DNA from 2 places in the Pseudomonas rhizosphaerae genome. Region 2 is predicted to be linked to the other one. Evidence: predicted binding sites of a transcription regulator. Region 2 holds the regulator's gene; the other holds the start of a gene.
What was found. Region 2 encodes FliA, which starts transcription of late flagellar genes. Its sites were predicted from a motif close to CTAAAGTTTNNNNNNNNNNNGCCGNTAA; they were not measured.
Positions count from the first base shown of each region.

Region 1 (7,853 bases), 2.1 Mb from region 2:
CGAACGAGACTGCGCTGAAACTGGCCCGTTTACATGGCCATAGCCGCGGTATCGCCAAGCCCTTGGTAGTGGTCATGGACAACGCGTTTCACGGGCGCACCCTGGCCACCCTGGCGGCCAGTGACGGCGCACACCTGAGCGCCGGGCTGGGCCAACTGCCGGGCGACTGCATAAAGATTCGCTTCGGCGACCTGGACGCGCTGGCCAATGTCACTCAGGCGTTCGGCCAGCGTATCGCGGCGGTGCTGCTCGAGCCGATCCAGGGCGAAAGCGGCGTGCACGTCGCCTCCACGGCTTACCTGCGCGCCCTACGGGAACACTGCGACAATCATGGCTGGTTGCTAATGCTCGACGAGATCCAGACCGGCATCGGCCGCACCGGCCAGTGGTTCGCCTACCAGCATGCAGGCATCCAGCCCGACGTGGTCACCCTGGCCAAGGCCCTGGGCAACGGCATCCCGATCGGCGCTTGCCTGGCCAGCACGACGGTGGGCCGCCTGTTCACACCCGGCAGCCACGGCAGTACCTTCGGCGGCAATCCACTGGCCTGCCGGGTGGGCTGCACCGTGCTGGACATCATCGAGCGCGAGCAACTGTTGGAGAACGCCACGCGCCAGGGCCATGCGCTGCTCGGGCGCTTGCGCAGCGAGGTCGGCAGCTTGCCTGCGGTCAAGGCCGTACGGGGCATGGGTTTGATGATCGGCGTGGAGCTGGATCGGCCGTGCCGCGAGCTGATGCAGCGAGCGGCACAGGAGCATGGCCTGCTGATCAACGTGACCCGCGGCACTACCATTCGGTTGCTGCCACCGTTGACCCTGGACGACGCGGAAGTGCAGCGCATCGTAGGCACAATACGCGCGCTGCTGCAGGCGCTATAGGCGTCGACTGTAAGAAAAATTACTTACAGAAGTAGGGATTGTCTCTTTTCAGTGACATCCCTTGCCGCTTAAACGGCATTGAACAATCTTTCAGCCTTCAGCACCCACGATGAAGGCTTTCCATGTCCGACTTGCCCGTCGCTTGCCTGCAACCCGCCCGACTCATCGCTGGCGGACGTCGGCAATGAGCGTGTTCATCGGCTACCAGCATGTCGACCATCCTCAGGCCTTGCGGATCAGGAAGCAGCTGCGCAGGGCCGGGATCGAAGTGCGCATGGACGTGATGGACTTCGAGTCGCTGACCACGCTGCACGTCACCGAGACGCTGACCGCGCACATCCGCGACTGTACCCACCTGATTCTGATGATGTCCCACAGCAGCGCACGACGCTGGTGGATACCGTTCTGCATCGGCGAGGCGACGTCATGGGACCGGCGCATCTGCCTGTATCGGCTGGGCGACCAGGCGCTGCCCGAATACCTGGCGCACTGGCCGACCCTGACCCGCACGCAGCAACTGGATTTCCTCATCGAGGCCTACCATCGCGAGGCGGCCATGCGCATGCTGGCAGGACGCTGCGAGACGTCGCTGCCGGTGCGCGCTCGAGATATCCACAGGGGCCTGCGCGAACGCATTGGCCGGGGGTTCTAGCAGGCTTCGTCGTCTCAGGGCGCAGGCTTGCCCGGCTCGACCAGCTTCGCCGAGCCGTCTTCGAACAGGTTCAGACGCTGGCGCAGCTCGCGTGGCTGCACCGGCGCGTTGGGATCGCCGATGGAGGCGCCCGGCGGATTGGCGGCCGGTGCCGCGTCTGGGGCGGAACTCCCAGGGGCCGGTTGGTCACCTTCGATGTCGCGCTGGGCCTTTTTGGTCAGCACCACGATGTCGATGCGACGGTTGATGGAGTTCAACGGATCCTTGCGATCGAACAGCGAGGACGAGCCATAGCCGACCACGCGGGCGACCTGGTCTTCCGGATAGCTGCCGGCCACCAGCGCGCGGCGCGCCGCGTTGGCGCGGTTGGACGACAGCTCCCAGTTGCCAAAGCCGCCCGCCGCGCTGCCGGCGTAGGGCTTGGCGTCGGTGTGGCCGCTGACGCTGATCTTGTTCGGCACCGCCTTGATGGTGTCCGCCATGGCCAGCAGGATGTCCTCGAAATACGGCTTGAGGCGCGCGCTGCCCACATCGAACATCGGCCGGTTCTCGGCATCGGTGATCTGGATGCGCAAGCCGTCCTGGGTGATTTCGAAGAGGATCTGGTCCTTGAATTTCTGCAGCTGTGGATTTTCGTCGACCTTGTTCTGCAGTTCCTGCAGCAACAGTTCGAGGCGTTCCTTTTCAACCTGCGCGGCCACTTGCTCAGCCTGTTCGGCCTGTTCGGCCGCGACCTGGGTCGAGGTCTCGGGCTTGGGCGGTGAGACTTCGACGTCCGGGTTCAGCGTGTGCTCGGGCGACAGCTGGGGCGAGCCTCCCAAGTCGATGACATAGGGCGTGCCGCTTTCGGAGAAGCCGATCGGGTCCTTGAAGTAGCCAGCGATGGCGATTTTCTGTTCGGGCGTGGCTTCGGACAAAAGCCACAATACCAGGAAGAACGCCATCATCGCGGTCGCGAAGTCGGCGAAGGCGATCTTCCAGGCGCCACCGTGGTGGCCGCCGCCAAAGCGCTTGACCCGCTTGACGATGATGGGCTGGTTGTTTTCCATGACTCAGCGACCGCGTACGGCTTGTTCGAGTTCGGCGAAGCTTGGGCGGTGCGCCGGGTACAGCACCTTGCGCCCGAACTCCACGGACAGCGACGGCGGCATGCCCGAAGCCGAAGCCACCAGCGAGGCCTTGATGGCCTCGTAGACGTTGAGTTCTTCCTTGGCATCGTGAGCCAGGCAGGTCGCCAGCGGGCCGAAGAAGCCGTAGGCCGCGAGGATACCCAGGAACGTACCGACCAGGGCCGCGCCGACGTGGGCACCGATAGCGGCCTTGTCGCCGTCGCCCAGGGACGCCATGGTCACCACGATGCCCAGCACTGCCGCGACGATACCGAAACCGGGCAACGCATCGGCGATGCCGGTGACCGCATGGGATGGATGCTCGAGCTCTTCCTTGAGGCTCAGCAGCTCCATGTCGAACAGGCCTTCGAGTTCGTGTGGCGCCATGTTGCCCGAGGACATGATGCGCAGGTAATCGCAGATGAACGCGATCATCTGCTCGTCCTTGAGGATGGTCGGGTACTTGGCGAAGATCGGGCTGGCGGCGACGTCTTCGATATCGGCCTCGATGGACATCATGCCCTCGCGACGACTCTTGTTGAGAATCTCGAACAACAGGCTCAGCACTTCCAGGTAGAAGGCGTGGCTGAAGCGCGACTTGAACATCTTCAGCGACTTCTTCAACACCTGCATGGTGGTGGGGCCGGGGTTGGCCTGCAGGAACGCGCCCAGGGCGGCACCGCCGATGATCAGCACCTCGAAGGGCTGCACCAGGGCCGCCAGTTGACCATGGGAAAGCACGTATCCGCCCAGCACGCTCGCGAACACGACAATGATGCCGATAATTTTAGCCATGGATAAAAAACACTTCAGAAGTCGGGTTCAAGGACGAAAAAGGTGATGTTGAATCTGTTGTTCTCCTTATCGGCAGAACTGCGCCAGACTATAGGCAGCGGTTTTCAAAAGCCAGTTTGGTCCGTTCGTGTAGTCGGCCTGCATTCAGGCATGCATCAGGATAAGCATAGTGTCCAACGCCAAGCCTCAAACCCTCGACACCTGGCTCGCATTGCTCGACGGCGTGCGCCTGCCGATCCCCAGGCTCTACCATGACAAGGTTCGCGCGGCGATCAAGGACAGGCGCCGCTCGCTGCGCGACATTGCCGACCTGATGCAGCACAGTCCGGCGCTGGTGCTGAGCGTGATGCGCGAGGCCAACCGGCATGCCGGCAGCAGTCTGGTGGAACCGGCGGAAAGCCTCGAAGTGGCGCTGAATCGGCTGGGCCTGGCACGCACCGAAGAGCTGTTGATGCGCCTGCCCGCCCAGGAGCCGCAGCAGATGCCCCTGACCCTGCGCCAATTGCAGATGATCAGCCAGCATGCCAGCCAGCAGGCTAACGGCCTGTTCGCGGCACGACTGGCTCGGCTGTGGCAGGAGATCCACTGGGGCAGCCTGCTGTTCCTGTCGCCGCTCTGGCCATTGGCAGCCACCCACCCCGAGCTGCTCGATGAATGGGAGCGCCGCGTCATCGTTCAGGGCGAGGCTGCGGCCAAGGTCGAGCAGGACCTGTTCGGCGTACCGCTGCTGGTGCTGTGCGAGGCCCTGGCACAGAAATGGCGCCTGCCGGCCTGGGTGCTGCACGGCTATCGACTGCTGCTCAAGGAGCGCCGAGCACTGGTGCAGGCGCTGCACATCGCCCGTGACAATCAGCACCGCCTGCGTCAGCAGCAGCAGCTGGACGACGAGCCGGCGTTGCGGCGCTGGCTGAACCAGCCTGCCAATACCATTCTGATGGCCAACGGTCTGGCCCTGGCCGCCCAGCATGGCTGGTTCACCCCCCACCTGCAGCGTTGGGAATACCTGAGCTGCCTGTACCTGCAGGTGCCGCTGGAACAGGTCCAGCAACAGGTTCATCAACAGGCGGTACACAGTGCCCGCGTGCACTGCGCTGCCGACCTGTGGCATCCGGCACGCAGCCTGCTGTGGCCACCGCAGCACAAGGGTCCGGCACACGACAGCGAGCCGGCGCCGGCACCGAGCGAAGAGGCACTGGCGAGCTGGCGGCGACTGTGCACGCAGCTGCTGGCCACGCCAACGCCTTTCAACAATGCCCTGCACCTGACCACTTGCGCCCGCGATGCGCTGCTGGCGTGCGGCATGCAGCGCGTGCTGTTGCTGATGGTCGACCGCAACCATGGCAGCCTGCGCGTGCACCAGAGCGCCGGGCTGCCCAAGGAGGTGGCGGCGCTGAGCCTGGGCATCGAGCACAGCAGCCTGCTGCAGCGGCTGCTCGCGCAGCCGACGCCGTTGCGCATGGGCACCGCCAACAGCGAGCAGTTGCAGGCGCTGTTGCCGGCCACCCTGCGTACGCTGTTCCGCGGCGAGCACCTGCTGCTGCGCTCCCTGGGCGTCGAAGGACGCGTGCATACGTTGCTGGTCGCCGACCAGGGCGGGCGGCCTTTCTCCGAGATCAGCGTGCAGGGCTTCGGCAAGACTGCGCAGTGCATCGAGCGCGCCCTGGACACCTTTACCAACCGCAGCCGTTGAGCCTTGCGCTACAATCGCCGTTCCGTTTCGTCTGGAGACCTGAATGCCTGACTTCTCTGGCCTGCCCCTGGTGATCGAGCCCGATGCGCTGAACGCCCGGCTCGATGCCGCCAACCTGATCGTGGTCGACCTGACCAGTGCCGCGCGCTACGCCGCCGGGCACATCCACGGGGCGCATTTCGTCGATCCCAAGCGTACCCAGCTGGGCCAACTGCCGGCACCCGGGCTGCTGCCCGGTCTGGCGGCACTGGAGCAGCTGTTCGGCGAGCTGGGTCACAACTCCCAGGCGACCTACGTGGTCTACGACGACGAAGGCGGCGGCTGGGCCGGGCGCTTCATCTGGATGCTCGACGTCATCGGTCATTCCCGCTATCACTACCTCGACGGCGGCATCCTGGCGTGGGAAGCCGCCGGCCTGCCGCTGAGCCAGGACACCCCGGCACGGGCCGGCGGCCCGGTGTCGCTCACCCTGCACGACGAGCCGACCGCCACCCGCGAATACTTGCAAAGCCGCCTGGGCGCCGCCGACCTGGCCATCTGGGATGCCCGCGGTCCGCTGGAATACACCGGTGAAAAGGTATTGGCGGCCAAGGCGGGGCACATTCCCGGCGCGATCAACCTGGAATGGACGGCGGCCATGGACCCGGCGCGACAGCTGCGCATCCGCAGCGATGCCGCGCAGCTGCTCGAGGGCCTGGGCATTACCGCCGACAAGGAAATCATCACGCACTGCCAGACGCATCACCGCTCTGGTTTCACCTATCTGGTGGCCAAGGCGCTGGGCTATCCACGCGTCAAGGGCTATGCCGGTTCCTGGGGCGAATGGGGCAACCACCCCGACACCCCCACCGAAGTTTAAGGACACACAATGAAAGATCGCCTGTTCATCATCAGCCAGTACCTGCTGCCCCATCACCTGCTCTCGCGCCTGGCCGGCTGTGTCGCCGAGTGTCGCTCGCGCTGGTTCAAGGATGCGTTCACCCGCTGGTTCGCCAAGCGCTACAACGTCGACATGTCACTGGCCCAGGTCGAGGACCTGAGCGCCTACGAGAACTTCAACGCATTCTTCACCCGTGCTCTGAAGCCCGATGCGCGCCCGCTCGACCCCACGCCCGGCGCAGTGCTGTGCCCGGCCGACGGCGCTATCAGCCAGCTGGGCACCATCGAGCACGGTCGCATCTTCCAGGCCAAGGGCCACAGTTTCAGCGTGCTCGAACTGCTCGGCGGCGACCCTGACAACGCGGCGCCGTTCATGGGCGGCGAGTTCGCCACCATCTATCTGTCGCCGCGTGACTACCACCGGGTTCACATGCCGCTGGCAGGCACGCTGCGCGAAATGATCTACGTGCCGGGACGCATCTTTTCGGTCAACCAGACCACCGCCGAGAACGTGCCCGAACTGTTCGCGCGCAACGAGCGTGTGGTGTGCATCTTCGACACCGAGCGCGGGCCGATGGCCATGGTGCTGGTGGGCGCGATGATCGTCGCCTCGATCGAAACCGTCTGGGCGGGCCTGGTGACACCGCCCAAGCGCGAACTCAAGACCTTTCGCTACGACGCAGCGGCACGTGCGCCGATCCATCTGGAAAAAGGCGCCGAAATGGGCCGTTTCAAGCTGGGCTCGACCGTGGTCATGCTGTTTGGCCCGGAACAGGTCAAGTGGGCTCACCACCTGGCCAACCTGTCGCCGGTGAACATGGGCCAGGGCCTGGGCCGTGCGGCAAGCTCCAGCGACGTGGCACCCGCCACGCCTTCTCCGGTCGTCTGAGCCACTCGCGGCGAGCACGGCGCAGCCTCGGCGACATCAAGGCTGCGACCGTTATCCAATGCTGTTAGAGTCTTTGCATACGGCCAAATGAATGGCCTGTCTTTTTTCATCGCTCAAGCCCTCGAGCGATGACCTGAGTTGAACCAGGAAACGACCGATGTCGCCACGCCCCCATCTGTTGTTGCGCGCCCCGACGCCATCGCAGTTGAGCCTGACCTTCTGCGAAGCGACCCCGCGCGACCTCAAACGCTGGATTGCCACGCTGCCCAAGGCCAATCTGGGGGAAACCGCCCGGTTGCTGTACCAAGGCCTGGGCGAGCTCAACCAGCTGCTCACGCCCAGCGACAATCGCCTGCAGTTGCTCGAACTGCTCAGGCCCGAGGTGTATTTCGTCTGCAAGCACCTGGAACGACACTTCCTCAACCAGTCGATCGTGCTCGATGAACGTTCGCGCAAGGTTGCCAACCTGTGCCAGGCACTGCAGAACCACCTGGCGATCGGCTACAAGCAGATCGTGTTGCGCATTTCCAGTACCTATTCGAAGGATCGTGCTTCAAAGGATCGCGCCAACCTGTTGGCGACCGCGGCGCAGCGTGCCCTGCATTGCCTGAATGGGCCAGTGATGCGCGCCAGCTTGCTGTACTGCCCGGTGCCCGATGGGGTATGGCTGGAGTTGCACCAGCTGTATCAAGCCGCTTCGGCGCATCAGTTGCAGAACGTTGCGATCAACGACCCGCTGGGCGCACCGGGCAGCACCTCGACGGTTCAGCAAAGCTATGCAGCCGCCTTGCTGCTGGGCAGTTCTCGCTGCAACCAGATGCGCCAGCAGGCGATCCTGCGCCTGGCCGAAGTGCTCGAGGCCTGGAGCCCCCTGGTCCGAGTGCAACCTGCCACCTTGGCTTCGAGCCTGTTCGCCATGGCGCCCGATGAAGACAGCCCGCCGCGCTACAAAACCCTGTAT
Region 1 covers NZ_CP009533.1:3,133,967-3,141,819, forward strand. Annotated here, with positions in the region: gene LT40_RS13895 (aspartate aminotransferase family protein) at 1-878, shown strand, start outside; gene LT40_RS13900 (toll/interleukin-1 receptor domain-containing protein) at 1,063-1,530, shown strand; gene motB (flagellar motor protein MotB) at 1,545-2,579, opposite strand; gene motA (flagellar motor stator protein MotA) at 2,583-3,434, opposite strand; gene LT40_RS13915 (HDOD domain-containing protein) at 3,604-5,124, shown strand; gene LT40_RS13920 (rhodanese-like domain-containing protein) at 5,168-5,983, shown strand; gene asd (archaetidylserine decarboxylase) at 5,993-6,892, shown strand; gene LT40_RS13930 (hypothetical protein) at 7,050-7,853, shown strand, end outside.
Region 1: motA (flagellar motor stator protein MotA) is a predicted target of FliA. The motif match lies at 3,501-3,528, and genes of this name have one in related genera.

Region 2 (7,853 bases):
GAGCGGGCAGCTGGGTCAATACCCGCTGCAACGCCACTGGTCCGCCGGTGGAGGTACCGATAGCGACCAGCTTGTAGGGCTTGCGCCGCGGTGCCGCGCTGCTGGCCGTCGGCGCCGGAGCACGTGCCGGGGTGACTGGTGCCGGTGTGCGCGTCGGCGCTGCCCGCGAAGACACAGGAGCGGCGCTCGCCCCGGCTGCAGCCGTCGGCACTGGCGCGGCGACATGCGCGCCCAGTCGGCGGTTGCTACGCGACAGGGTGTGGACTTTCTCGCACAGCATCTGCTTGACCTTCTCGGGGTTGCGAGAAATGTCTTCGAAGTTCTTTGGCAGGTAATCCACGGCCCCTGCATCGAGGGCGTCGAGGGTCACTCGGGCGCCTTCGTGGGTCAGGGAGGAAAACATCAATACCGGGGTAGGACAGCGCTGCATGATATGACGCACGGCCGTGATGCCGTCCATCATCGGCATCTCGTAGTCCATGGTGATTACATCGGGCTTGAGTGCCTGGGCCTGGTCGATCGCTTCGCGGCCATTGGTGGCGGTCCCGACCACCTGGATGGTGGGGTCCGACGAAAGAATTTCCGAGACGCGGCGGCGGAAGAAACCAGAATCATCCACCACCAGGACCTTGACTGCCATAAACACTCCACTACGATCAGATACGCCGCGTGGCGTAGCGCTTGAGCATGCTCGGTACATCGAGGATCAAGGCGATTCGGCCGTCACCGGTGATGGTGGCGCCGGACATGCCGGGCGTGCCCTGCAGCATCTTGCCCAAGGGCTTGATCACCACTTCTTCCTGGCCAACCAATTGATCGACCACGAAGCCGATGCGCTGGGTGCCGACCGTGAGAATGACCACGTGCCCCTCGCCCTGCTCCTCGTGCGCGGCCGACTTGACCAGCCAGCGCTTGAGATAGAACAAGGGCAGTGCCTTGTCGCGCACGATGACCACTTCCTGACCGTCGACGACGTTGGTGCGCGAGAGGTCCAGGTGGAAGATCTCGTTGACGTTGACCAGCGGAAAAGCAAACGCCTGGTTGCCCAGCATCACCATCAGGGTGGGCATGATCGCCAAGGTCAACGGCACCTTGATGACAATCTTCGAACCCTGGTCCTTGGCCGAGAAAATGTTGATCGAGCCGTTGAGCTGGCTGATCTTGGTCTTGACCACGTCCATGCCGACGCCGCGGCCCGACACGTCGGAAATTTCCGTCTTGGTGGAGAAGCCCGGCGCGAAAATCAGGTTGTAGCAGTCGGATTCGCTGAGGCGGTCGGCCGCGTCGCGGTCCATCAGGCCCTTTTCCACGGCCTTGGCGCGCAGGACCGCAGGGTCCATGCCCTTGCCGTCGTCGCTGATCGACAACAGGATGTGGTCGCCTTCCTGCTCCGCCGACAACACCACGCGCCCGCCGCGCGCCTTGCCGTTGCGCTCGCGTTCCTCGGGCGTCTCGATGCCATGGTCGACGGCGTTGCGCACCAAGTGCACCAACGGGTCGGCCAGGGCTTCGACCAGATTCTTGTCCAGGTCGGTTTCTTCACCGACCAGCTCAAGGTTGATTTCCTTCTTCAATTGCCGGGCCAGGTCGCGGACCAGGCGCGGGAAGCGCCCGAAGACCTTCTTGATCGGCTGCATGCGGGTCTTCATGACCGCGGTCTGCAGGTCGGCCGTAACCACGTCCAGGTTGGACACCGCCTTGGACATGGCCTCGTCGCTGCTGTTGGAGCCCAGGCGTACCAGACGGTTACGCACCAGCACCAGCTCGCCCACCATGTTCATGATTTCGTCGAGGCGCGCAGTGTCGACCCTTACCGTCGTCTCGGCCTCGCTGGCGACCGGCTTCTCGGCCACCGGAGCACGCGCAGGCGCTGCCTCGGTCTTGCGCGGCGCCGCCACTGGCACGGCAGCGGCGGCAGCTACGGGCTGGGCGTCGGGCACGCTGGCGACATCGCTGAACTTGCCCTTGCCATGCAACTGGTCGAGCAGTGATTCGAATTCGTCGTCGGTGATCTGGTCGCTTTTCGGAGCCGGGACCTCGGCAGGCGGTTGCACCTTGACCGCTTCGGAGGTGAACGTGCCCTTGCCATGCAGCTGGTCGAGCAGCGCCTCGAACTCGTCGTCGGTGATCTCGTCGCCAGGTGCGGCGGGCGTGCTGGAAACCGGTGCCGCACTGGCAGGTCCAGATCCAGGCGCAGCCTCGGACGTCACGGTCGGTGCCAGCGCATCGACCGCGAACTGACCCTTGCCGTGCAACTGATCGAGCAGCGATTCGAATTCGTCGTCGGTGATCTCGTCACTGGCCGCGCCATCGCGTGCAACAGCGGCAGCGATCGGCGTTGCGGCCTGCGCCTTGGCTGCGTTCAGCGAATCGAGCAGTTGCTCGAATTCGTCGTCGGTGATGTCTTCGCTGGGCGTTGCAGCCGGCGCGGCGACCGGCACCGGCACCGCCACGGGCGCTGCTGGAGGTGCAACGACAGCTGCCGGTTCGGCCAGACGCGCAAGGGCATCGAGCAACTGCGGACTGGCCGGCGTGACCGGGGCGCGCTCACGCACCTCGGAGAACATGCCGTTGACCGCGTCAAGTGCTTCGAGCACCACGTCCATGAGTTCGGAATCGACCCGGCGCTCACCTTTGCGCAAGATGTCGAAGACGTTCTCGGCGATGTGGCAGCACTCCACCAGCTCGTTGAGCTGGAGGAAGCCGGCGCCGCCTTTTACAGTGTGAAAACCGCGAAAAATTGCATTGAGCAAGTCGGCATCATCGGGACGGCTTTCCAGCTCGACCAGTTGTTCGGACAGTTGCTCGAGAATTTCGCCGGCCTCTACCAGGAAATCCTGAAGGATTTCTTCGTCGGCGCCGAAGCTCATGTGGATGCTCCCTGGAGTACGTGATTAACGGTCAACACAGTCGGGCGAGGCGTCGGCCTAGAAGCCCAGACTGGACAGCAGATCGTCGACATCGTCCTGACCGGATACGACGTCTTCACGTTTATCGGCATGGATCTGCGGACCTTCACCCTTGGCGGGATGTTTTTCTTGATCTTTTTCGGCACGCAGCTGTTCGTGGTCATGCTGGATGCCGGCGAAGCGATCAACCTGGCTGGCCATCAGGACCAGTTTGAGCAGGTTGCTCTCCACTTCGGTGACCAGCGCAGTGACGCGCTTGATGACCTGGCCGGTGAGGTCTTGGTAGTCCTGGGCCAGGACAATATCGTTCAGGTGGCTGGCCACTTCCCGATTGCCCTGCTCGCTGCGGGTCAGAAACCCGTCGACCCGGCGCGCCAGTTCGCGAAACTCGTCGGCGGCCACTTCACGGCGCATGAAGCGCTGCCAGTCGACGCTCAAGGCGCTGGCCTCGGCACTCAAGGTGTTGAGCACCGGCGTGCTCTGCTCGACCAGGTCCATCGTCCGGTTGGCCGCGCTCTCGGTCAGGCGCACCACATACGACAAGCGTTCGGTCGCATCGGTGATCTGCGAAACTTCTTCGGCCTGGGGAATGTTCGGATCGATCTGGAAACTGACGATGGCGCTGTGCAGCTCGCGCGTCAGCTTGCCCACTTCCTGGTACAGGCCGCGGTCGCGGGTCTGGTTCAGCTCGTGGATCAATTGCACCGCTTCACCGAACCGGCCTTTTTCAAGGCTGTCCACCAGCTCCACGGCGTGTTTCTTCAGGGTCGACTCGAAGTCCCCCAATGTGCTTTGTTTGTGATCCATTGCGCCCCCGTTGCAGAATTCAGCTATTGACGCGCTCGAAAATCTTTTCGATTTTTTCTTTCAGCACTTGCGCAGTGAAAGGCTTGACCACATACCCGTTGACCCCGGCCTGGGCGGCTTCGATGATCTGCTCGCGCTTGGCTTCGGCGGTCACCATGAGCACCGGCAGGTGCTTGAGGCGATCGTCGGCACGCACCTGGCGCAGCAGGTCGATGCCGGACATGCCGGGCATGTTCCAGTCGGTGACGAGGAAATCGAAGTTACCGCTGAGCAGCATCGGCAAGGCCGTGTTGCCATCATCGGCCTCGGCGGTGTTGGTGAAGCCCAGGTCACGCAGCAGATTCTTGATGATGCGCCGCATCGTCGAGAAATCGTCGACGATGAGGATTTTCATGTTCTTGTCCAATTAGACCTCCAGCAGTCTTGAACACGCCCAGCCCCTGGACGTGCATAACAATCGAATCCGATTACATCCACTACCACTGCAGACCAGCCCCGAACGCTTGGGAAACCCAGTACTTCAGCGTGCCCGCCACTCCCCCAGGCGCCCGCGCAGTCGCGCGGCGCACTGGCTGTGCAGCTGGCTGACGCGCGACTCGCTGACACCCAGTACCTCGCCGATTTCCTTGAGGTTCAGCTCTTCGTCGTAATACAGCGACAAGACCAGCTTTTCCCGCTCGGGCAGGTTGGCGATGGCCTCGGCCAGCGCGCCCTGGAAGCGCTCGTCCTCCAGATCCCGCGAAGGCTCCAGCGAACCGCTGGCGCCGTCTTCGTGCAGGCCCTCGTGCTCGCCGTCCTGCAGCAGGTCGTCGAAACTGAACAAGCGACTGCCCAGGGTATCGTTCAGGATCCCGTAGTAATCATCCAGACTCAGATTGAGTTCGGCCGCAATCTCGTGATCTTTAGCGTCGCGGCCGGTTTTCGATTCAATTCGTCGAATGGCGTCGCTGACCATGCGCGTATTGCGGTGTACCGAACGCGGCGCCCAGTCACCCTTGCGCACTTCGTCGAGCATCGCGCCGCGGATACGAATGCCGGCATAGGTCTCGAAACTGGCGCCCTTGCTCGAATCGTATTTGGTCGAGACCTCCAGCAGGCCGATCATGCCGGCCTGGATCAGGTCTTCCACCTGCACGCTGGCCGGCAGTCGCGCCAGCAGGTGATAGGCGATGCGCTTGACCAGCGGTGCGTATTGCTCGATCAGCTGATGCTGCTGCGAGTCGCGCGACGCCTTGCTGTACATACGGTATCCGCTGGCGCTCATGATACGGGCCCTGCACTGGTTTGCTGCACCAGGCGTTCGACGAAGAACTCCAGGTGGCCGCGGGGATTGGCCGGCAACGGCCAGGTGTCTACCTTCTGCGCGATGGCCTTGAAGGCCAGCGAGCATTTGGAGCGGGGAAATGCCTCGTAGACGGCGCGCTGCTTCTGTACGGCCTTGCGCACCGACTCGTCGTACGGCACGGCGCCGACGTACTGCAGGGCAACGTCGAGGAAGCGATCGGTCACCTTGGTCAGCTTGGCGAACAGGTTGCGCCCTTCCTGAGGGCTCTGCGCCATGTTGGCCAGGACCCGGAAACGGTTCATGCCGTAGTCGCGGTTGAGCAGCTTGATCAGGGCGTAGGCGTCAGTGATCGAGGTGGGCTCGTCGCACACCACCAGCAGGACTTCCTGGGCCGCGCGGACGAAGCTGACCACCGAATCGCCGATGCCGGCGGCCGTGTCGATGATCAGCACGTCGAGGTTGTCGCCCACATCGCTGAAGGCCTGGATCAGACCGGCATGCTGGGCCGGGGTCAGGTGGACCATGCTCTGGGTGCCGGAAGCCGCCGGCACGACGCGGATTCCGCCAGGGCCCTGCAACATCACGTCGCGCAGTTCGCAGCGGCCTTCGATCACATCCGCCAGGGTGCGCTTGGGGGTCAGGCCCAACAACACGTCGACGTTGGCCAGGCCAAGGTCGGCGTCCAGCAACATGACCCGGCGGCCGAGCTCGGCCAACGCCAGGGACAAGTTCACTGACACATTAGTCTTGCCGACGCCACCTTTGCCGCCGGTCACCGCGATCACCTGTACGGGATGCATGCTGCCCATGTTCGTTCTTTACCTTGTCTAGACCGAGGCCACACCAGTGGCTGCCAGTTCGATTGCTCGAGTATTTCCTGGCAACCCTACGATGCAGGAAGATTGTGCTTGCCTAACGTTCTTCACCTCAGCCAACTCGCTTGTCGGGGCTGTGGTAGAGCCCTGCGAACATATCGGCCATGGCCTCTTCGCTGGGCTCTTCTTGCATTTGCACGCTGACCGCGCGGCTGACCAACTGGTGCCGGCGCGGCAAATGCAAGTCGTCGGGGATGCGCGGCCCATCGGTGAGATAGGCAATCGGCAGTTCCTGACTGATGGCCAGGCTCAGCACTTCGCCGAGACAGGCCGTTTCATCGAGTTTGGTCAGGATGCACCCGGCCAGACCGCAACGTTTGTAACTGTGGTAAGCCGCGGTGAGTACCTGCTTCTGGCTGGTGGTTGCCAGCACCAGGTAGTTGCGGGCGTTGATCCCACGCCCGGCCAGGCTCTCGAGCTGCATGCGCAGTGCCGGATCGCTGGCTTGCAGGCCAGCGGTGTCGATCAACACCACGCGCTTGCGCAGCAGGGGTTCCAGCGCCTGTACCAATGACTGGCCCGGATCGACCTGAGTCACCGAAACATTGAGAATACGGCCCAGGGTCTTGAGCTGCTCCTGGGCACCGATGCGAAAACTGTCCATGCTCACCAGCGCCACGCTCTGGGAGCCGTACTTGAGCACATAGCGCGCTGCCAGCTTGGCCAGGGTGGTGGTCTTGCCCATGCCGGCAGGACCGACCATGGCGATCACGCCGCCTTCTTCGAGCGGTTCGACTTCCGGCGTGCGAATCATACGCGCCAAGTGCGCCAGCAGCATGCGCCATGCCTGCCGGGGCTCATGAATTTCACTGGTCAGGTTCAACAGTTCGCGAGCGATCGGGCCGGACAGGCCGATGCGCTGCAAGCGACGCCACAGATTGGCCTGCGCTGGCTTGCTGCCCTGCAGTTGGCTCCAGGCCAGAGAGCCCAGCTGCACTTCGAGCAGCTGACGCAGGCCGTTGAGTTCCGAACGCATGGAATCGAACAGGCGCTGGTCGACGGCAGGCTGTGGCGCCGGCGCGGCCTGGGCACGCACGGGCTCTTCGCGACGCGGTTCCACCAGCGGCTCGGCGGCGGTCAGCGGCAGGCCGGCAACCAGTTGACGGTTGGTGGCCGCATCGGTTTCGCCGCGGGTGCTCAGCTCGGCCTGGGCAGACACGATGCGCGACTGGGTCTTGCGCAGCTCTTCTTCCAACTCGAGGTTGGGCACGCGCGGCGCCAGGGCCGACAGCTTGTAGTCCAGCGCAGCGGTCAGCTCGACGCCGCCAGCGATGCGACGGTTGCCAATGATGGCAGCGTCGGCACCCAGCTCATCGCGGACCAATTTCATGGCCTGACGCATGTCGGCGGCGAAAAATCGCTTCACTTGCATAACCCACTACCTCAGCCGTTGGGCCCTACTGTCGCAACGATGGTGACTTGCTTGTTATCAGGGATTTCCTGATAGGCCAGTACATGAAGGTTGGGGATCGCCAGGCGCCCGAAGCGCGAGAGCATCGCGCGGACCGGACCGGCCACCAGCAGTATCACCGGTTGGCCCTGCATCTCCTGCCGCTGCGCCGCATCGATCAAGGATCGTTGCAGCTTCTCCGCCATGCTCGGTTCCAGCAAAACGCCTTCTTCCTGACCCTGACCAGCCTTCTGCAGACTATTGAGCAATATCTGTTCCAACCTTGGCTCCAAGGTGATAACTGGCAGCTCAGACTCAATGCCTACAATGCTTTGCACGATTGCGCGGGACAAACCGACCCTGACCGCCTGAACCAGAGCGGCGGTATCTTGACTCCGGTGACCATTGTTGGCGATGGCTTCGGCGATGCTGCGGATATCCCGCACAGGCACCTGTTCGGCCAGCAACGCCTGCAACACCTTGAGCAGCGAAGACAGCGAAAGGATACCCGGAACCAGCTCTTCAGCCAGCTTTGGCGAGCCTTTTGCCAGCACTTGCAGCAATTGCTGGACCTCTTCGTGACCGAT
Region 2 covers NZ_CP009533.1:556,004-563,856, reverse strand. Annotated here, with positions in the region: gene LT40_RS02525 (protein-glutamate methylesterase/protein-glutamine glutaminase) at 1-640, opposite strand, end outside; gene LT40_RS02520 (chemotaxis protein CheA) at 657-2,870, opposite strand; gene LT40_RS02515 (protein phosphatase CheZ) at 2,928-3,716, opposite strand; gene LT40_RS02510 (chemotaxis response regulator CheY) at 3,736-4,110, opposite strand; gene fliA (RNA polymerase sigma factor FliA) at 4,237-4,983, opposite strand; gene fleN (flagellar synthesis regulator FleN) at 4,977-5,810, opposite strand; gene flhF (flagellar biosynthesis GTPase FlhF) at 5,929-7,248, opposite strand; gene flhA (flagellar biosynthesis protein FlhA) at 7,260-7,853, opposite strand, start outside.